Regions from separate parts of the Paenibacillus sp. FSL E2-0151 genome, predicted to be linked through region 2. Evidence: riboswitches for the same ligand, from Rfam matches in the RefSeq annotation. Region 2 holds a riboswitch; the other holds the start of a gene.

Region 1 (10,821 bases), 3.5 Mb from region 2:
CCTGAAGCCCGCGCAAGCTCGGCAATCCGCACCGCCTCTTCCGCAGTGGAAGCCCCCGCCGTATTCGGAAGAAGTGTGTATTTATCCAGATCCAACGTATCCAGGAAATGCTTCTGGTTACGTTCCTCCAGATTCAGACGACGAACAGCAAAGGTTAAAACTTCCGTTTCAGATGCTTCCACAGCCTGACTTTGCACTTCCAGATCCGAAAACTTGCCTGTTCCGAGCAACAATCTGGACTCAAACGTATATTTACCAATGTTCAACATCATCAACCGCCTCCTACAAAATGTACAATCTCGATTCGATCGCCTTCTCTTAATGCCGTCGTTTCATGATACTCGCGGGTTAAAATATGCTTATTCAGCTCTACAACTACAGTCTTGACTTGCAGATCAAAAGATTGAAGCAGTTTATCCACACGATTCAATCTGTCTTCAATTTCCATCCGTTGACCATTAACGATGATATTCACTGCACCACTCCCTTTCTGTTCAATCGCTCAGGGCTCATCGCCTCAATTCCGAGCTCTTCTGAGCTTTTGCCCGCGAGTAATTCAGCGATTAGTCTGCCTGTTATCGCACTGAGCAAAATACCGTTACGGTAATGTCCAAAGGCGGCAAACAGCCCGGGAACACTTTCGCAAGCACCTATATAAGGCAGACCATCCGGAGTTGCCGGCCTTACGCCTGCCCACGCTCGTATAAATTGTGCTTCCTTCATCCCAGGCACCCAGTGGGTAGCCGCTGTTAATAGCTTCTGAACACCCTGTACAGAAACGTTCAAATCCGTTCTGCCTGGCAGACTGGTTGCCCCGAGCCAAACCTCTCCATTGGCTTTGGGAACAATATAGATATCCTCTGCATACACCGTTCTGTCAGGTCTGTACCCTGCATGTTCATCTGAGAACTGAACGGCGGCTATTTCACCTTTTACCGACCACACAGGCAAGCTCAGATTCACATGTCTCATCAACTCTTCACTCTGTAATCCAGCCGCTATAATGACATGTTTGCATCTCATCTCACCGGTGGATGTGTTGATTCCCTGCACGCCGTGTTCGTTTGCTTGCACACGTATATCCTGTATGTCCTCCATAACCCGTGCTCCCAATGTTTGAGCCGATTCGGCGTATGCCTTCGTTAGATGGACTGGAAGAATCTCACTCTCGTAAGGTCTGTAGTAGGCTCCATACGTATCTCTGTTAAGCCATGATGCCTCCTGTTGCACAACGGAACGATCCCACCATACCTCATCAGCAGACAACGCAGACTTCCGATTGTCCTTATAACTACTTAATTCACTGTATGAACGAAAAGGAGTTAGGAATCCCTGGCGTTGCAGACCAACCTCTACCTTGCTGAGTGTAGCCATTAGCACCTGTTGCTCGATAAGTAACTGTTTACTCTGCCTGGCGAGCTTAGCCATCAAAGGATGAGCAAAATCCTCACTATCTGCCGCCAGCATTCCAGCCGCCGCACAAGAAGTGCCTCCCGCAATCGCCGAACGCTCCAGCAACAGCACATCCTGTCCACGGGAAGCAAGCTCATACGCAATGGCACAACCAACAACGCCTCCTCCTACAATAATCGTTTCTGCATGAATTTTATCCGGTCTATCAGTAACGATCTCTTTCATCCTCTCATCTCCTTGATTCAGCGCCTCAGACTTTCTGTAGCCACGATAGACTGCCTTAATAATGCAGCCGCCCGATCCGGGGAATCACTCGCCCATACATTCGAGATCACAGCGACTCCCTGTGCGCCTGCAGAGCGAATAGCGTGAATGTTCCCCGGTTCGATGCCCCCAATCGCCATGACAGGAATGGAGACAGCAGAGCACACTTCAGCCAGAGCATATAATCCTCTTGGTTCAAGATCAGGCTTACTGTTGGTTGAGTAGACATGCCCGAAGAAAAGGTAATCGGCTCCCCGTTCTTCAGCGATTTTTGCCTCATCGATTGAATGAACAGATACGCCCAAACGAAGTCGCTGCATATTGCTTATTACAGCAGGGTTATAGTTACGTATCGCATCTTGCCCCCAATGTACACCGCCATAGATGTCATTCTGTGGTGGCAGTTCTGAACCATTGATAACGATGCGACAAGATGGAACGCCAACGCTACGCAGACTTTCAGCCCAACCGATCTTGTCTTGCCACGAGAGTTGTTTCTCTCGTATATGGATGTAGTCCACCCATGGCCAAACGTCCTTTGCAGCTTTTACAAAAGATGCTTGATTCCCTACACCCGTAGATACAACATGCAATTCAAATGATTCGTGAACATGTTCATGAGAACTTACCGTACTGTTCATCCCCTTCCATGTGTGAATGCTATGAAAACACAAAAAAGCCACTCCCGTAGGGGAGTGGCTGCGTATTAATTATAGGACCAGATGACTGACTGATACATACAGTTCATTTCGTGCAATAAAGCTATAGACCTTATAGCCATAACGTTATACACGCAACTGCATGTTTCAATTCGTTAAGCAGACGGTTGAAATCCTTCCGAATTGCCGTTTGCTCACGTCATTCACTGAAACGCGCTCGCCACTTCCCTACGCTGGTATGATCCAGATCAGGTGCAAAGGGTCCGGAATCGCATTCTTCCATCTCAGCCACATCGTGCGGCCCCCCTAGTGTTCATATGAAGTTGTAGCCTATGTTACCATAGAAGGATTTTTTTGTCACCGTTCATTTCTATTAAGCGTTGCTTGAATTGTCTAGTTTTTCTCAGACCATTCTTCAACATTCCATGTTTTGGTAACCCAACCCTCGTAGAAATCAGGTTCATGAGATACCAGCAACACCGTTCCCTTGAATTCTTGCAAGGCACGCTGTAACTCAGCTTTAGCTGTGACATCCAAATGGTTCGTCGGCTCATCGAATAGAATCCAGTTGCTTTCACGCATCAAGAGTTTGCATAGACGAACCTTGGCTTGCTCTCCACCACTCAGCATGTTAAGCGGACGGGTAATGTGCTCATTTTTCAACCCGCAGCGAGCGAGATGACCCCGGACTTCATTTTGGGTCAAATGTGAAAACTCATTCCACACATCCTCAATCGGCGTGATATTCCCAGCACGAACTTCCTGCTCAAAATAGGCCGTTTCGAGATAATCTCCCAAGAAAGTCTTTCCACTGAGTGGAGATATTTTTCCCAGGATGGTTTTCAGCAGTGTTGATTTACCCACACCATTACAACCTACGATGGCAATCTTTTCACCACGTTCAATTGTCATTGTCATTTTAGGCAGCAAAGGATACGTATATCCAATTTCAAAATCAATGCCCTCAAAGACCGTTTTGCTGCTCGCGCGGGCATCCTTGAATTTGAACGTTGGTTTGGCCGCTTCATCTGGACGATCAATACGTTCAATTCTGTCCAGCTGTTTCTCCCGGCTCTTCGCTCGACCTGAAGTTGAAGCACGTGCCTTGTTACGCTGAATGAAATCTTCCTGCTTCTTGATGTACTCTTGCTGTTTCTCGTACGCATCAATATGCTGGGCTTTATTCATATCAGCCATCTCGAGGAACTTGTTATAGTTCGCTGCATATCTCGTTAATTTGGCAAATTCCAAATGATAAATGACATTTACGACTTCATTCATGAATTCCGTGTCATGGGAGATTAAAAGAAACGCATGAGGGTAGTCCTTCAGGTAACGTGACAACCATTCAATGTGTTCTACATCCAGATAGTTGGTCGGCTCATCCAGCAAAAGAGCTGTAGGTTTCTCAAGCAGAAGCTTGGCCAGAAGCACCTTGGTACGTTGTCCACCACTTAGAGCTGCGACATCCCGATCCAGACCAATTGCGGACAAACCAAGTCCATTGGCCATCTCTTCCACTTTTACGTCAATCAGATAAAAGTCGCCCTGTTCCAGTTGTTCCTGAATATCGCCCATCTCTTCCAGCAACTGCTCCAGCTTATCTGGATCTGCATCTGCCATCTGGTCCGTTATATTCATCATTTCTTTTTCTAATTCAAGCAACGGAAGGAATGCATCTTTAAGAACGTCACGAATGGTTTTGCCTGGGGTAAGCTTCGTGTGCTGATCCAGATATCCATAACGGACCTTAGGTGTCCATTCCACTTTTCCACTATCTTTAAGCAATTTACCGGTAAGGATGTTCATTAATGTGGATTTACCCACACCATTGGCACCAACAAGTCCTACACGCTCTCCGGCAAGTAAACGAAACGATACATTTTTAAATAACGTGCGATCTCCAAAATTGTGACTTACGTTCTCTACTGACAATAAACTCATAAGATGAGGTTGCTCCTATCTATTAGACATTACTTTTATTATTGTTCCGAAACCCTATTCTAGCACAGGTCCCGTCTTTTCTGAAAGTAATGTAAACAGTTCAGGAACCTCTTACATGATTTTGTCATACAGGCTACCCTAACGATTAGAGCATTTATATTCGAAATAGCCTTGTGCAGCTGCTTGTCTTGCGTCTGTAAACACCTCTTCAGCACGGTAACCATTACCACATGTGGAGGGATAGTAGTACTTGATACCCGTTAAAGGATCTACCCCACCTACGATGGCCGTTTTCTTCACAAGTCTGCCTCCACCGATCGCATAATTGTTGATCTTTTGGTCACCCACACCTATACCTTGGATAAAGGCCATAATCCCTGTATCATTAATGGAATTGTACCAATCTTCCTGCGCAATCAGGGGCATTGTAAATGTATAGGAAATACCGTTTTTTCTGGCAAACTCATTATGGCGGTTAATCACATCAGCCAGATCATCCTGCACCGTAGTCACAATCCGGCTTTGTCTAACTTGCTCAAATACGCTGGTATTCTGAAGTAAAGGAATCTGTGTGCTTGAAGCCAGTTCTTTTTGGAATCCCTCAATCCATCTCCCTGCGCTTGCGTCAAAAGCATATACGTAGTCATCCAGTGTAAAGTTGATACTGTTACCATTAGAATCTGAATATGTATAAGGTTTCTTGGGGCTCCACACTTGCCTGAAAGAATCTTCACGGCTACCCGTCATCTCTGTTTCTTTGGACAACATATAATAGCCATCATAATCCAGAATAACCACGGCAGGAATGTAATTAAACATGTTTCGAATAGCTGCGGGATCGTCTTGAATCCCTATATTCAAAGCCATCGTCTGCGTAAATGTTAACAAGGCAAGCTCTTTGTCCGCTTTAACAAACTTGGTTGAATCATAACCCGCTTCATCATTTTGTTTCTCATTCTGATGCATGACTGCACCTGCATCCATGACTGAGGTTTGAAGTGCAGATCTGTATCGTTGACCAAAATATTGAGCCTCTTCGGCATCTTGGGTATGGAGTGAGATGATCCAGAAGAGCGGGAAAAAGATCAGCACAAATACAATGGATAGCTCAGTAATCTTCATTGAGGACCATACCTCCGTATGTTACAAATACTGCTGAAGCCTGAGCCGTACCACTCAACCATTCACGAATGAGCATGGAAGGTGTACGATTTGTATTTTGGAGCGTCACGGTGAAAAAATCCCCTGTCGTCAACGTATATCTTCGGCCAGGATCATCAACCGGTATCACACCTGAGGATGGGAATAGTCTTTCTCGAATCTGAGCCGAATAATATCCATCCTGCACAACCTCATAGGTCCCGTTAAAACTGTTATTGTCCATTGGATCCATATAATGAGGTACATATTTCTTATGTAAATGTTCCATGGATACCTCATACACATTGCCTGTCTGAGCCAGTTGCTCCTCAAACTCAGCCAACATTCGAGGTGAAATATACCCTTTTGTTCGGACAGCATCAACAAAACGTGTTACATTCTGAACAGCCGTCATACGTGCTATATCATCCTGCCGATCGGCTGTTTCAGCAGCTGGGTACACATAGAGCAGAAGGACTGCGAGCAATACGGCAAGCAGCTTGGATGCGGCATTAATCAATTCACACTCGCCTCCTTCCAAAAAACAATCTTGAGCAGTTCTCCAGTTTCATTTCTTATAAACTCTGGTCTGTAGGTGGCATCGAGCTGGACAGGAATCGTCGCTGTTTTGCTGACAAGTGGATCGATCACATACGAAGTTCCATCTACCTCCACAGTAATGCCTGTGCCTGTCATCTGTCTAACGGTATGCAACACTTCCGCACCACTATACTGATACGGATTGGTGGTATGCAGTGTTGTTGTCAGCCGACCTTCCATGCCTGCTGTTGTCTGTACTCTGTCGTTCAAGGCCGCTGATAAAATCTTAACATTCTGTTGCCCGTACAGGCAGGCTGTCACAAACAGGACAACCGCCGTACAAAACAACATGAGATGCTGTGTATTCCGGGACATGTTAAACCAACTCCTGTCAGGATTGCTGGAAGATCAGCCCTCTTACCACGTTCGAACGGTCTTTTACGATAATGGCTTTGAATTTACCACTTGGATTGACATATTGATTTTCTTTTTCACTCATGGTCTGGTTAATAATCCCCACTTTATCGTCGGGTGCAATAACCGAGCCGTAGTCCGCATTATTGAGATCCTGTGAAATGTTTAATTGATTGCCGTACCATTGACCCGCTTTATTTTTACCTGTAATAACTTGAATACCGAACTGATCCTTGTCCGCATATTTACGCAGCGCATTCGTTACCTGTGATCCACTGATGGTTGTTCCGTCATATACCGTAAATGCAGCCTGGGACAACTCGGTTTGGATATCAGCAAAATTGTTCTGGGCCGTCTTGGTTGCCTCCTGAGCCGAAATAAACAACAGAACTACAATTGTGATCAAAGCGATTGTTAAGAATATCCCTGCTGCCACCTTTAAAGCGCTTGATGCATTGTTCATGATAAATCCTCCCAAGTTATAAGTTATTAAACTATTTCAGACTGTCACACAGATGAATTGTGCTACAGTTTCTGAATTTGCTCATAATAAATGCTCATCTGTAAGAAACTCATACCGACCAATGGAATAACCAGATACAAAAAGATAAGGGCATACATAGGTGTAAATCCAATAGTTCTCCCCCATGATGCTTTGACATCTATCATTTTGCTGTACTCCTGCTTGCGTTGTTCAAAATAAAATGCCATCATGCTCTCGAGATCATCGAAGGCTTCACGTATTGAAATTTTGCCAAGGGCAAGCTGCAATTTATCAACCAGTCTCTGGAACTCGGGCAAACCCGCCTCTTCCTTTAATTGTTCAAGTGCAAGCTCTGGTCCATGTTCAAAATGCAACAAACATTTTTGAAGCGGGCGCTTGAAAATGACGGAAAATCGATTAAGCCACTCCAATATCTCCTCGACTGACATCCGGTCCATCTCACGCAAAATGGAAATCACTGTCTGGAATTGATAGATTTCATGTCGCATATCCAACCTTCGCATTTTCCGCTGAAATAACATAAGCCATACGGGCATGTAGTACCCTGCTGCACCCATGAGAATGGCTATAATCATTTCCCACCAGCGTACATATTGCTTGTTATACACCTCAAGTTTCTGCATAATGCGCGTGATGGTCTCATTCTGGGTATCATGGTCTAACTGAACTGGAGATAACTGCTGTAACGCTTTGGAGACTTCTTCGTATGTAGCTCCTCGGTTCATTTCTACACTTTCCAACACGGATTGATCCAACGCTGTTTTTTCCTCAGCTTTCCTGAGATCCGCTTCAGCCATTGCACCAAACATTCGATCATCGCGGATTGGATCATACAAGATATGATTACGTTCAACCTGGTGCAACAGCAAGATGCACACCATTGTAAGAACCAAACAACCTGCGAATAACATCACTCGACGAATGGCAAGCCATTCGTATTTCAACTCTGAGCTGCTCTCCCTCATGAGCCGTATCGTTTGACTGTACTGTGCACTGCCAGGTTTCGCTGCAAACAACATCGCCAATTTCCGTATGAAGATTTGCTTGTACAGAAACTGATCCAACCATGAATGCTTATGCCCTGACCGGTAACGAGTTTCATCGTATTGCTGGAGCCTTTGCAGAAGCAAATAAGCAAGGATGATGATGACATAGATTGATATTTTGGTAACAAAACCGATTTTGCTGCGATAAAATTCATCCATCGTTGGAAAACTGACTCTGGCCCAGCGTTCGATTGGAGCAGTGAACAATACCGGAGCTAGCGCGATGATATTAAGTCCTTTGAGCAGGTAATCCAATTTATTACGCCGCAATATCTCCAGATGGATCTCCTGAGTCAGGTTACCAAGTCCGTTAAGATAAATAGAGCCTTGTGCTCTGTCCTTATCCCCAAACTCCATGACCATATAGGAAACGCCGGCAAATCCTTTGAGAAAACGGTTGGGAGCCACTTCATAATAACGCTCAAGTGCTTCATTCGGATCTGGAGAAGTTAGAGCTTCGTAGATCAGTCTTACCTGTTCTGCTGCTTCTCCTGTACCTGCTTCAGCGGCTTCATAGAGCGCTTCCTCAACCATGCCATGCTGATGATAACGATGCCTTACATCTGCAAAGAGATCTAACATCTGCACCAGCAACCTTTTTTCCATACGACTGAGGCACATATCCAATACCAAGCTATTTAGCACCACAGCACAGAGTACGGAAAGTATTACAAAAGCGATACCCGGCTGCAGAAGAAACAGAATGACACTTATGCCTCCATAACCTCCAAGAATAATCAGAACCACTGTCATAGTCAGCCTGCGAAGTGAAGGCTCATCCCCAACATGGCGGAATGAAATGCGTTTCTGCACCTGGAGAATATAAGCTGATAGCAGTGGCACTTTCATTCCAAGACGGTAGGACTGCAACAAGATTGATCCCAGTCCCTTGAATCCCTTCCCGCTAGGAGCAAAAATCACGCCGGATTGACTTGTTGAACCACCTCCTCTGTGACGTAACATACTTAAAACCAGAAGTGTGATCAGCAAACCTCCTGCACAAATACTTAATACGAGGAGCAAAATCCATTTAATTGTCATGCTGATCACCCCAGTGTTGCTTCATAAACTGTTCAAATCTCTCAGCATCCTGTAATGTCATCTGTTCTCGCATATCCATCATGCATCCAGAGGAGATTGGAGCTGTTGCAACATACGCTCCATCTCTGTACTCCACAACATTACGAAATGTAAAACCTGCCCTCTCTTCCACGCTATCACCTTGATTCGCACGAGGAAGACACTCCGTAATTCGTTCGATATATCTTCGTCCTTCAGCATCTTTCTTCATATGAACATCGAAGTTGATTACACTCACAACCTGCTCCTCAGCAATATGCTCATGCTGGAACATACCTGTCTTGAGCAAGGAATTACGGAGGGAGAAGACCAGATCACGAAACGTTTTGGCATGGTGGGTAAACAGGGTGAACAGACTGGCAACTTGAGACATTTGAATCATCCATGCGGCCACCTCATCACTCGCCACCTCACCGAGAATATTGACGGTACCATCCGTTTTTTTCTGCAAATCAAGCCCTTGTTGACCTGAAATGTGTTCAGTCTCTCGGAAACTCAAAATATTACGCCGACTATAGATCCGTCTTAATTGAAGTTCAAACGCCATCTCCTGCACCCGAAGGGTGTACGATGCATAGATGTGTTTGACCATAGCCATAAGCAACGTTGTTTTACCAGAACCCTGCGCCCCGGTTACAGCTGTGATCCGGCTTCCTTTCATCAGGTATTGAAGCAATGTAATTGGCAGATCTGCGTTGTTACCCGTAATCAATTGTTCAAGTGCAGCATTCGGAATATCGAACTTCCGCACGAAGAACGCCCATGATTCTGCAAAAGGAGGTCTAACAACAACGACACGGGAGCCGTCTTTCATCTCGTTCACCTTGTATCCACTTGCTTCCGACAACTGTCCGGGGTAATTGTATTTGTATATATTCTGGCATACCCTTTTCAGTTCACGAATACTGCCGAAGGACAGAAAGGATAGATGAATGGACTTACCTTTATAGAAAATCCAGACACTTTCCATGCCGCTAAGTGGTTCTTCATGTGCATTATCCTCCAGTCCTTGATCCAGCAAATCATTCCATGATGCCGGTTTTCGAAGTCCCATATTATGAACAGCATCAAGCATACCGCTGACACCACCACTAACACCGTCAATACGTTGGTCCCTTATCTCATCAACAACCGAGAATCCTTTATAATGTTGGTAGATACGTTGAACGATGATATCCGTCTTTTCTCTGAATCCAAGCTCTCGATATTCGCACTCGAACACATACTGAATATCCTCCTCAGAGATATAATAACTTCCTCCATCGTCCGTACCTTCCTCCATTCTCAGTCTGCCAAGATCGTAGGTATCAATCATTCGGGAGAGTGCATCCACACCGAATTGCTGTCGGTACAGATAAAATACAATTTCGAATCGGTCCTGGATCGTCAGCAAATCTGGTTCTGCAAACAAAATAACTTCATCCACATTTGATTTGTTCAGCCCTATGCTTCGGGTCAGGAGATCCCCTATCAGATTTTTGACATACGTTTTGTCGCTGATACTGCCTGAGACACAGCCCTTCAGTGCTTTTCTCATCTCGGCACGCTGATTAATTCTTCGACGATATTCTTCTTCATGGAGACCCGCATCCGCGAGCTGACTATGACTAAGCTCATGAAGTGAGTTCTTCACCTTCTCAATCAACATGTCAATCGTGAATGATTCCTGTTCAGGCACACGAGCATTCTTTTCACGAAGAAACGTTCTATACTTGAACCAGATATAAGTCAGGCACAGAATCAAAATCAAACTTATCCATATGGTATTCCAGAGCATCGGAGGTTCAGGCTCCCCTTTCCAGCCTCTTCAGAACTG
Region 2 (10,821 bases):
CAGAAGTTCCCACCAGCCACTTGTTCTCCCCTTCGAGTTCATAGACCTGATCTCGACCGGTTGGGAAGAATCCGGTGTTCACCAGTGCATCCTCCCTGACCATCAGCGGAACCTCCATCGGTGTGAAGCCGTGCTTCAGAAGCAAATCAAGCGCAAGTTGCTGTACTGCTCGATGTAATAACAGGCCAGCGCCTTTTAATACATAGCTTCGCGTACCGCCAATCTTAACTCCACGGGGAATATCGATGAGATCATGCAACTCCCCAAGTTCCACGTGATCTTTGGTGTTATACTCGAACGTTGGCACCTCTCCCACACGTCGTAGCTCTACATTGTCTGCGTCCGACAAGCCATTGGGGGTATCCGGGGACACGATATTGGGTACCAGCCATTGTAGCTTGGTTACTTCCTCCTGCACAGGGGCGAGCCTCGCTTCCACCTGTTCCAACTGTTCATTGATCTGTTTCACCTGAGCCCGCAAACCCTCGGCCTGTTCCCGATTCCCGGCCTGCATGAGTCTGCCAATGTCCGCGGATAACGTATTGCGCAATCTGCGTCCTTCTTCCGATTCCTGCAAAAGTGCCCTGCGTTCCTCATCCCGCTCTAACAATGTGCGAATGTTGATCTTGATTTTTTTCCCGTCTGCCGCTGCCTGAACCTCTTCTGCATGTGCCCGAATCCATTTCATTTCTAACATGGTCACCGTCTCCTTTGGCTGTAAAAATACAAAGAGCGCCCTCATCCCTTGGGACGAGGAGCGCTCTGCTCGCGGTGCCACCCAACTTGCTGAATCAGGATATCCTGCTTCCAGCCTCTTGGTCCGCGATAACGGGCGGTTCCGGTTAACTTGGGGAAATATCGCTCCCCTGGCGAAAACGCCTCCGAGTTGGATGCTCTTCAACGGCATGGTCCGATCTGTAATTGTTGGTCTCAGTATATACGAACGCCGGACCAGATTGCAACCTTCTGTATCGATCAGGAATTCATGGTACAACTTAACATGTCCTGTTATGATAGACTTTGTCTTCAAGATTGCGCTTTATTGTGATCCTCAATTTATGTATATAAGTAGAAGGAGTTCTCTATGAAAAAATTACTTTGGATCGGATGTCTGTCCTATTTCCTGATTGGACTTGCCCACGTTGTGCTCGGTTCCATTCTACCGGTTGCACTTGAACATTACGGCAAAGATTATAGCCAAGGCGGAACGCTGATCTTTGCCCAATTTGCCGGATTCCTGGGTGGTGTATTGTTATCTCCATGGCTGAACAGACGCTTTGGTAAACGGGGAGGCCTGTTAATCGCCACAGCGTTGCTCTGTATTGCAGAATTATCCTACATGTTGCTGCCACCATGGGGCTGGATGTTCGTCATTGCACCCGCTGCCGGCTTTGGATTCGGAATGGTTGAAGCTGTTATTGGCACCATTATCATCGCTGCAATCAAAGACAATACAGCCGTTGCTATGAGTCGACTGGAAGTGTTATTCGGGATTGGGGCGATGGTCATGCCGCTCATTGCCAGCGGTCTGATTGCTGCCGGAAACTGGCGTCTCTCCTTTCTCGTTGTTGCGATCTGCGCAGCGCTGACCTTTGTTTTCTGGGCGAAAGGATCATTCGGTGAACTCGATAAGTTTCTGGAGCGACAGAGTTCAAATCATGCTTCCGTAAATACGCACTCTGCTGGGACATCGGGTGAGATGCATCCCGCATCTGCAAGTACATCCAGTCCAACCTATCGTGGCCGTAACAGGACTCTTCTGGTATTATTCGTCCTGTTCTTCTTCCTCTATGTTGGCACAGAGATGAGTCTTGCGAACTTCATGCCGGCGATCCTGATTGAGAAAATGAACATGAAGGAAGCCGGAGCAGCCCTTAGTGTCACCTGTTTCTGGATTGCCATGTCCGTGGGACGGCTCTTCGCCGGTTATATCGCAGAGAAATTCCAATACCGCGTATATGTCCTGTACAGTTGTCTTGCATCTGTTCTCTTGTTAATGATATTTCCATTTACAAACCAAATCTGGTCTGCATTTCTCATCATCTTACTGCTTGGACTTGCGATGTCAGGGATATTCTCCATTGCCCTTGTCTTCGCCAGTAAACTGCTGCCCGGAACAGAAGAATCCACACCCAGCATTTTGATTGCCTCAGGTGGGGTTGGCGGTGCCATTCTGCCTTTGACTACGGGATGGAGTCTTGATCATCTGGCGGTTAATCAGTCTGCATGGATGCTTGCCATCTTTGCAGTTGGCCTACTTGTCATTAGCGTGATCACGTATCAATGGCAGAACAAACATATGGTGAATTCTGCGACTTAACAGTTCTGTGTTGATCCAGTCCTGAGGATTAGAAATACCTATTAAAGAAATTGTAATGTCTACTGTCATGACCTGACGGTGGGCATTTTTTTGTAGTGTTACTCTGTTCTAACGAACCTAGCACACGCTATTCCCCTCCATTTCTGCATATTTGAAATCTAACGAATCCTAGAGACGTTATTATAGATAATTAGCTTCAATTAAATGCCTTGTTGGAGGTTTTTTGCATAATAACGCCGCTGAGATTCGTTAGATTTTTCATTCCCTAAAAACAGGCCTAATAAGGTGTTCTTGATTCGTTAGCGCTGTAATATGGCGGCAGTGCCCTATCTTTGCCTCTCTCATCACCTTTCATTAAAGGTGAGAATAATATCTATTCATTTGCACAAGATTGCCCAGGAAATACTTAGGGCCAGCCGAATCACACACTTTTGTTAACGACAGGCATTACGGGCCCGTTATCCTTGATGAATTTACCGAATACATATCGCACGAGTGGTCCCAGAATGATTAACTGATATGGAAGCGCCAGGCTGAAGTTGCGAGCGATCGTCTGAAGATAGGTACGGAATATGGAACCCCCACTTAATTGGTCTGCAAGATACGCTGAAATCATTCCATACATGGACATGATCAGAACCATGCCAATCACCATGAAAAATGACATGACGAGCACACCCAAAATCTTGTTGGACTTGTCAAAGGGCAAGGAGAATGCAATCTTTCTCGCCACAGGGCCAACAATGAAAGACTCCACCAGAAACGCGATGACAAAACATAATATGAATTGAAGCAGTATCTCAAGCGGGGACATCTTGCCGAGTAACCCACTGTGCCATAGATTGAAGAACATCATGACCAAGACCATTCCTGTACACATCATTAATCCGAAAATAATTTGTTCCTTCTTGCTGGTTGGCAATTCTCTCATCCTCTCTGTTTACCTTCGTAATTATAGAGATGACCAAACCCTCCGCATAAGTGAACATTCTGTGAACAATTATGATTTTTCCAATTTAAAATTGGATTTGACAACCATGTAGTACAGCTCTATGATATCCCTTAAAATGGTAGAAACATTCACTACATAAGGAGGTTTTTGATTGTGAGTTTTCAAAAACGCATTGACCACGTCGGCATTGCCGTGCGTGATCTGGAGACCACGCTGCGTTTCTATACGGAGATTGTTGGTCTTGAATTGAAAGACCGCGTAACCCATACTAACGGCGTCATTCAGCTCGCCTTTCTCGGCTTCAATGGAAGTAACGAGACTGAGATTGAGCTAATTCAAGGATACAGCGACAACCTGCCTTCTGAAGGTACGGTGCACCATTTTGCGATCCACGTGGATGATCTTGATTCTGAGTACAAACGCATTCAAGCCACCGAAGCCGAATTTATCGACGGAGAGATTATCACACTGCCTAACGGTTACCGCTATTTCTTCATCTATGGACCTGAAAAGGAATGGATTGAGTTCTTCCAGCGCTAAGAATTGGAGCTGATTTCATGAACATTTTAATTACTGGCGCAGCCGGAAAAATTGGACGTGACTTGTCCCAACACTTGTCAGAAGCATTTCGCCTGCGACTAACGGATTTAAATATCGACAGACTGCATACGTATCAAGGGACCAGCCATGAGATCATGACACTGGATGTGACAGACCCCGAAGCCTGTCAGCGTGCTTGCGAAGGCATGGATGTGGTTGTACATCTGGCTGGAGATCCTTCTCCGAATGCCGAATTTTATGAATCGTTGTTGGACATCAATATCAAAGGTACATTTAATGTATTCCGTGCAGCTAAAGACCAAAGTGTACGAAGAGTCATTCTTGCAAGCAGTGCACAGACGATTGAGGGGTATCCCATTGATGCTCAAGTCTATCCGGACATGCCAACACGTCCACGGAATTTGTACGGGGTTAGCAAATGTTTTGGAGAATCGCTCGCTTCCTATTTTGCGTATACCGAAGGTTTACAAAGTGTTGCGGTACGTATAGGTGCATATGATGATTTTCAACCGGACGGACCCGTGCTGGAGGCAAGGGATATGAGCGCGTACATTAGTCCGGCTGACTTGTGTGATTTGATGTTCAAAGCAATTACAACTACCGATCTTGAACCCTTCACCATACTGCATGGGATCTCGAATAATCGGTTTAAACGATTAAATCTGGAAACCACTCAGAAACAGGTAGGTTATGACCCAAAATCCGATGCTTTTGCACTCAGTCAGATTGCCTTATATGATTCCCCACGATAATTATTGAAAATAACACATCCAAACAGGCTCTTATACATATGTATAACGGCCTGTTTGATAAGTTCATACGTGTCCCCATCCAGTTCCTGACTGGACACGTTCCACCTGCTGGCCTATAATTACACCTAGTAATGCCCGTAACTTCATAGTTTCCCAGGGGAGTCGGAATTGGCCGGCTGAGAGTGTATCCCACCAAGATACTAACCCTTAGACCTGATCTGGATCATGCCAGCGTAGGAATCGGAGTATATCGAAATGGCACAGCCCTATGGCTGAACGCCACCTCTCTAACGCCTGCACGCGTCCCGGAATACGGGACGCTTTTTTAATGTTCTTTTATATAGCCAGAGAGCTAAAAAAGTGACGTTATCCAGATCTCAACTGGTATAAATCTGTCGATTTATGCAAGATGATTGGATATGAAGCCAAGGAGTACCCCGTGCCAATCGGCCGGACATACCGAAGGAGAGACCACAGATGAAATGGCGTAAAACGATGGGATTGTTGCTCTTGTGCGTGCTTATGGTGACTGTAGCCGCATGTGGTGGCAAAGAAGCTGCCCCAGCTGGGCAGAACGGCAACACAAATACGGAAAGCAGCAACGAAGGTGACACTGCCGCCCTGAAAGATATTAAAGTGGTGCTCGACTGGACACCAAATACGAATCATACCGGCCTGTATGCAGCTGTAGATCAAGGTTTTTATAAGGCCGAAGGCTTGAACGTGGAGATTGTACAACCAGGTGCCGGTGGCGCAGATACAATGGTTGCCTCGAATGAAGTGCCTTTTGGCGTAAGTTATCAGGAGAGTGTAACTCAAGCCCGCACACAGGGTGTTCCATTGGTCTCCATCGCAGCAGTTATTCAGCATAATACATCTGGTTTCGCTGCTCCGGCGGATCGGAATATCAAGTCACCGAAAGATTTTGAAGGTAAAACCTATGGCGGTTGGGGTTCCCCAGTCGAAGAAGCCGTGATGCAATCCATTATGGAAGGCGACGGAGCCGATGTATCCAAAGTGAAAAACATTAATATGGGTGACGCCGACTTTTTCACCGCAGTAAAACGGGACATTGATTTTGCATGGATTTTCTACGCCTGGACAGGTATTGAAGCCGAACTGCGCGGAGAACCGATCGACATGTTATATGTGAAGGATTATTCAGATGCACTGGATTACTACACGCCTGTACTAGTAACAAACGAGCAGACGATCCAAAACGACCCTGAGTTGGTGAAAGCATTCCTGAAAGCCACCTCCGAAGGGTATCAATACGCAATTGATCATCCGGAAGACGCAGCAAACATTCTGATCAAGGCCGTACCGGATCTGGATAAAGACTTGGTACTGGCAAGCCAGAAATGGCTTAGTCCAAAGTACACAGATGACGCCCCGCGTTGGGGTGAGCAAAAGCAGGAAGTGTGGCAGAACTACACCGACTGGATGTTTAGTAAAAAACTGCTGGATGAACAGATCGATGTGAGCAAGGCATATACGAACGAGTTTTTACCCCAATAAAATTTCTCATATAAAACGAACTTAATATTTACATGAGGACGGAGAGGACAGAAATAACGTGAAAAAGCGAAGCGGTCGCCTTTATCACCGGATTTTCCCTTTAGAGAAAGGGAATCAAAAATCTGGGGATAACAGCGATTGGAAGGTTATTCTGTCATCGAAGTGGCAAGTGTAACAGTCATTAGTTCATTTTATATATCACGAAAGGAGCCGTGATCTCTCATGGCAAGCACACTACTTAGCATTCAGGTTATTCCCAAAACGCCAAATGGCGAGAACTCTTATCCTTACGTAGATCGCGCCATTGAAGTTATTCAGCAATCCGGCCTGAAATATCAGGTGAACGCACTCGACACCACGATGGAGGGGGAACTGGAGGAACTGCTGGAGGTTGTCCGTAAAATGCACGAGGTACTCGTGGAGGCTGGCAGCCCAAGCATCATCTCCCAGATCAAAATCGCCCATAGCCCTACTGGCTTCAGCATGGATACCCTGACGGAGAAGTATCGCTAATGCATGCCTATTTCAAGAGTGTATGGCCGCCCATTGTGGCGGTTATTCTCTTTATAGCGATATGGCAGGGAGCCGTCTCCCTCTTCCATATTGAGAAATGGATGCTGCCTGCACCGTCCGACATCGCCCGCGAAGCCGCAACCCAGGCCGAGCGGCTTGGCATGCACGCTTCCGCAACCATTCAGTTAACGCTGATTGGATTCGCGGCTGGCACAGCGGTCGGATTACTGATAGCGATGGTGCTGCATTTGGTCCCTTTTCTCAAGTCAGCCCTGTACCCTTTACTTATTCTTAGTCAAAATATCCCAACCATCGCGCTCGCGCCGCTCCTGTTAATCTGGTTTGGATTCGGGCTGTTGCCCAAGCTGATTACGATCATCCTCGTCTGCTTCTTCCCTGTTGCAGTGGCGGCGATGGATGGCTTGACCCGTACTGACGCGGCGATGATGAACTATATGCGCATGGCTGGTGCGAAACGTCATCAGATCTTCTGGAAGCTGGAGCTTCCCCATGCGCTGCCATCCGTGTTCTCCGGTGTCAAAATCGCCGCTACCTATAGCGTGATGGGCGCCATCATCGCCGAATGGATTGGTGCAGACAAGGGTATTGGTTATTATATGATGTTGCAAAAGTCGGCTTATCGTACGGACCGCCTATTCGTGGCGATCATGATTATTGTCGCGCTCAGCTTGCTGCTCTTCCTGTTCATTGCCCTGCTGGAGAAGCTGCTCGTGCGCTGGCGGCCACAAAAGCGGTAGTAAAGAAGTAATCTGTATATTAGGAAGTGATGACCATATGAATCTGCAACAGGATGAACAAGTCCAGCCTGGACGAGGAGCAAGTGTAATGGAGCCAACGCACGGTGAAAAGTTTAACTCGGCTACGCCTGATCGATCTGCCAACACGACTCCTGCTCCGGTTCCACCTGCACTGGACGTTGTTAATGTTCATGCATCATTCCGTGAACGGCGTAGCAAGCTACCGGTTCTGAACGACCTGTCCCTGACTGTGGAGCAAGGCGAGTTTGTTGCTATCGTTGGACCTTCTGGCTGTGGCAAGAGCACCCTGTTCCATATCATCGGCGGTCTGCTTAAGCCACAGGAAGGCCAAGTGCTTATGAACGGTCAGAATGTAACGGGACAGCGTGGCAAGATTAGTTATATGCCGCAACAACCCGCTCTTTTCCCTTGGCGTACCATTGAAGACAATGTACTGCTTGCTGGTGAAGTAGCTTCAAGTGCTCCCCCTCGGGCCGAAGCACTTGAGGAAGCTCGTAAGTGGTTAAGCAGCGTGGGTCTTGCCGGGTTTGAGCAGGCCTATCCTCATATGCTGTCGGGCGGAATGCAGCAGCGTGCTGCTTTTCTGCGCGCCCTGCTCAGTCCGCAGGAGCTGATGCTACTGGACGAACCCTTCAGCGCACTGGATGCACTGACACGTAGCGACATGCAGCGCTGGCTACTTGATATCTGGGAACAGAACCGCCGCTCGGTGCTGTTCATCACCCATAATATCGAAGAAGCATTACTGCTAGCGGATCGGGTCTATGTATTATCCAACCGACCTGCAACAGTGTTGCACGAGGTACATGTTCCTTTTGATCGCCCAAGACGAGAAGAAATTACGGAGGAATCCGCTTTTCTGGAGCGTAAACGGCAGATTGCTCAGTGGATGAGAGAAGAACAGCAGAAAGCCCGCCTATAATAATAGCGCGGGTTTTTTAAGTTATTATTTTCCTTTATTGGGTGATCCACCATAAGAAATTCTGCGTAACATAGTTAGAATATAAATGACCACAAGGAGGAATTCCCGCGTGCATTCTCAAGCTTTTGCACCATTAATTGATGCTCATATTCACTTCGATCAGTATACCTCTGACAAACAACGCGAGATGCTGTTATCTTTCCCGTCTCAACAAGTCGAGGCAGTCATCGCCGTGTCCATGAATCTCGCTTCTGCCCAGGCCAACCTGGAGCTTGCAAAGCAACATCCACGCAACATCTATCCGGCCTTCGGTTTCCATCCGGAACAGGAACTACCATCCGTTGCAGAAATGGACCTGTTCTTCCAATGGATCGAGAAGCATATGGGACAAGCCACAGCCATAGGAGAAGTTGGCCTTCCCTATTACAATCGTCAGGAAGCGGAGCAGGCAGGGCAGCACTTCGATCAGAGCGGGTATATCAAGCTGCTTGAACGTTTCATCCAACTTGCCAAAAAGCACAACAAACCACTTGTCCTTCATGCGGTATACGATGATGCCGATATCGTCTGTGATCTGCTGGAGCAATATCAGTTCCGACGTGCTCATTTCCACTGGTTCAAAGGTTCTTGCCAAACCGTAAGGCGCATGGCGGACAACGGTTATTTCATTTCCTTCACGCCGGATATTCGGTATGAAGAAGAGATTCGCGAACTCGCCCGGCAATATCCATCGGAACAAGTGATGGCCGAGACCGACGGACCTTGGCCCTTCGAAGGACCATTTCAGGGACGAATGACACACCCGGCCATGACCAGACAGGTCATCCAGGCATGGAGTGAGATCACTGGCATGGGAACCGAGCGGGCCGCCCGGCTCTTTTATCAGAACACAAAGCGTTTCTACGGCTTAACTTGAGTACAATCAGGTAACAGCAAGTACACTCGCATGCCCTGCCAGCACAGCACAAAGAAGCCAGTCGGCTTCGCCACCGACTGACTTCTAATTTACTATATATATCAGTTGAACTAACCATTTACACAAGAACGTAGAGGACAGAAATAACCTGAGGAAGCAACGCGTTCCCCTAAAAGCTTTCTGAAAGAAAGCTACTTCGGAAGCATACGCTGTAACCAGATTTTCACCCTCACAAAAATGGGATCAAAAAATCTAGGGATAACAGCGATCGGAAGGTTGTTCTGTCATCGAAGTGGCAAGTGTAACTACCTTCAGTTCAACTTAGCGCTTCAAGAATCCTTTGCCTTCCAGGAACGGTCTCACTTGCAACCTTGTCGGCTCAGTCAGGCGCTTCGCCATCAGTTCGGACCATGGAGTCGTTCGTTCACCGTTAGTTCGTGCTTTCATGTACGCTGTCGTTGTCTCATCATACTGCTCAACACCTTTGATGCTCTGCTCGGCATTATAACGATTACGATGCAGAACTGCATCCAGTGGCAGACGCGGGCGAATTCCCGTTTCCTGATCTGCAACACCAATACACATGCCATACACCGGAAATACCCCTTCCGGTAATCCCAATAACTCGGCTACTTCCTCAATCCGGGTACGAAGCCCGCCTATATATACAATTCCGAACCCTAGTGACTCCGCTGCAAGAGCGGCGTTCTGGGAAGCAAGTGCAGCATCAATCGTGGCTACCATGAAATTCTCGGTTGAATCGGCATACGATTCCTTTTCAGGAAGATGACGTTTCGCAGCATCACTCAGCCGATACAGATCAGCACACCATACGAGAAACACCGGACATTCATTGACATAGGCCTGGTTGCCTGCCAATTCAGCCAGCTTGGCTTTTTGCTCTAAGTCAGTCACAGCAATTACGGTATAGGCTTGCACACTACTTGAAGAGGAAGCCATCTGCCCTGCAGATACAATGGCTGCAAGCTGCTCATCACTTACCGGGTCTGGCTTGAATTTGCGTACAGAGCGGTGTTTCATCATCAAATCAATGGTTTCATTCATGCTGGTTCACTCCCAATCCTCGTAGTACGAACTCAATTGTCTGCTCAGCAAGCTCGTCTGTATTCATATCCTGATAATCAAAGCCAAATCGTGAATTCTTGGCCCGTTTGTGCGCCAAAGCCACACCCATAACCTGAAGCATCGCATAAGATACGGACTCGACCTGGAACAATCCCTGGTCTTTTCCTTCTTGCAGCAGGTCCCTCACTCGGGTCCATACAGGGTCTAGAAAACGAAATACGGTAGCTGTACGATGTGTCCGCAGTGTAATTTCAAGCTGCACAATATCGCTCATCTCCCGATCCGTCATCGTGAACTTCACAACTTCACCAATAATTCGTCGGATACCTTCCACAGGCGAGGACATGGACTCTTCAGCCAGCGCGTTCATCATATGCCCAGGGAAGAAATGCTCAAATAACGCTTCGAACACCTTTTCCTTGCCGCCAAAATGATAAGACACCAGCGACACATTGGCACCTGCCTCATCACATATTTGACGAACACTCGTCCCGTCATACCC

The links. A riboswitch is a leader RNA that binds a small molecule or an ion and turns the genes downstream of it on or off. The one in region 2 is predicted to bind thiamine pyrophosphate.
Region 1: it holds a riboswitch for thiamine pyrophosphate, as region 2 does, so the genes downstream of both, MHI55_RS18285 (thiamine phosphate synthase) here and MHI55_RS02675 (ABC transporter substrate-binding protein) in region 2, are expected to answer to the same signal.

The regions. Positions count from the first base shown of each region.
Region 1 covers NZ_CP150308.1:4,049,100-4,059,920, forward strand. Annotated here, with positions in the region: gene MHI55_RS18270 (thiazole synthase) at 1-269, opposite strand, end outside; gene thiS (sulfur carrier protein ThiS) at 272-475, opposite strand; gene thiO (glycine oxidase ThiO) at 472-1,638, opposite strand; gene MHI55_RS18285 (thiamine phosphate synthase) at 1,656-2,318, opposite strand; TPP riboswitch at 2,545-2,654, opposite strand; gene MHI55_RS18290 (ABC-F family ATP-binding cassette domain-containing protein) at 2,730-4,280, opposite strand; gene MHI55_RS18295 (hypothetical protein) at 4,419-5,402, opposite strand; gene MHI55_RS18300 (hypothetical protein) at 5,389-5,940, opposite strand; gene MHI55_RS18305 (hypothetical protein) at 5,937-6,335, opposite strand; gene MHI55_RS18310 (hypothetical protein) at 6,352-6,837, opposite strand; gene MHI55_RS18315 (hypothetical protein) at 6,900-8,966, opposite strand; gene MHI55_RS18320 (ATPase, T2SS/T4P/T4SS family) at 8,956-10,782, opposite strand; gene MHI55_RS18325 (hypothetical protein) at 10,790-10,821, opposite strand, start outside.
Region 2 covers NZ_CP150308.1:536,745-547,565, reverse strand. Annotated here, with positions in the region: gene serS (serine--tRNA ligase) at 1-697, opposite strand, end outside; gene MHI55_RS02695 (MFS transporter) at 1,085-2,320, shown strand; gene MHI55_RS02690 (hypothetical protein) at 2,742-3,251, opposite strand; gene MHI55_RS02685 (VOC family protein) at 3,426-3,812, shown strand; gene MHI55_RS02680 (NAD(P)-dependent oxidoreductase) at 3,830-4,585, shown strand; TPP riboswitch at 4,731-4,843, shown strand; gene MHI55_RS02675 (ABC transporter substrate-binding protein) at 5,063-6,103, shown strand; gene MHI55_RS02670 (thiamine-binding protein) at 6,326-6,616, shown strand; gene MHI55_RS02665 (ABC transporter permease) at 6,616-7,374, shown strand; gene MHI55_RS02660 (ABC transporter ATP-binding protein) at 7,412-8,317, shown strand; gene MHI55_RS02655 (TatD family hydrolase) at 8,403-9,233, shown strand; gene nfsA (oxygen-insensitive NADPH nitroreductase) at 9,555-10,298, opposite strand; gene MHI55_RS02645 (TetR family transcriptional regulator) at 10,291-10,821, opposite strand, start outside.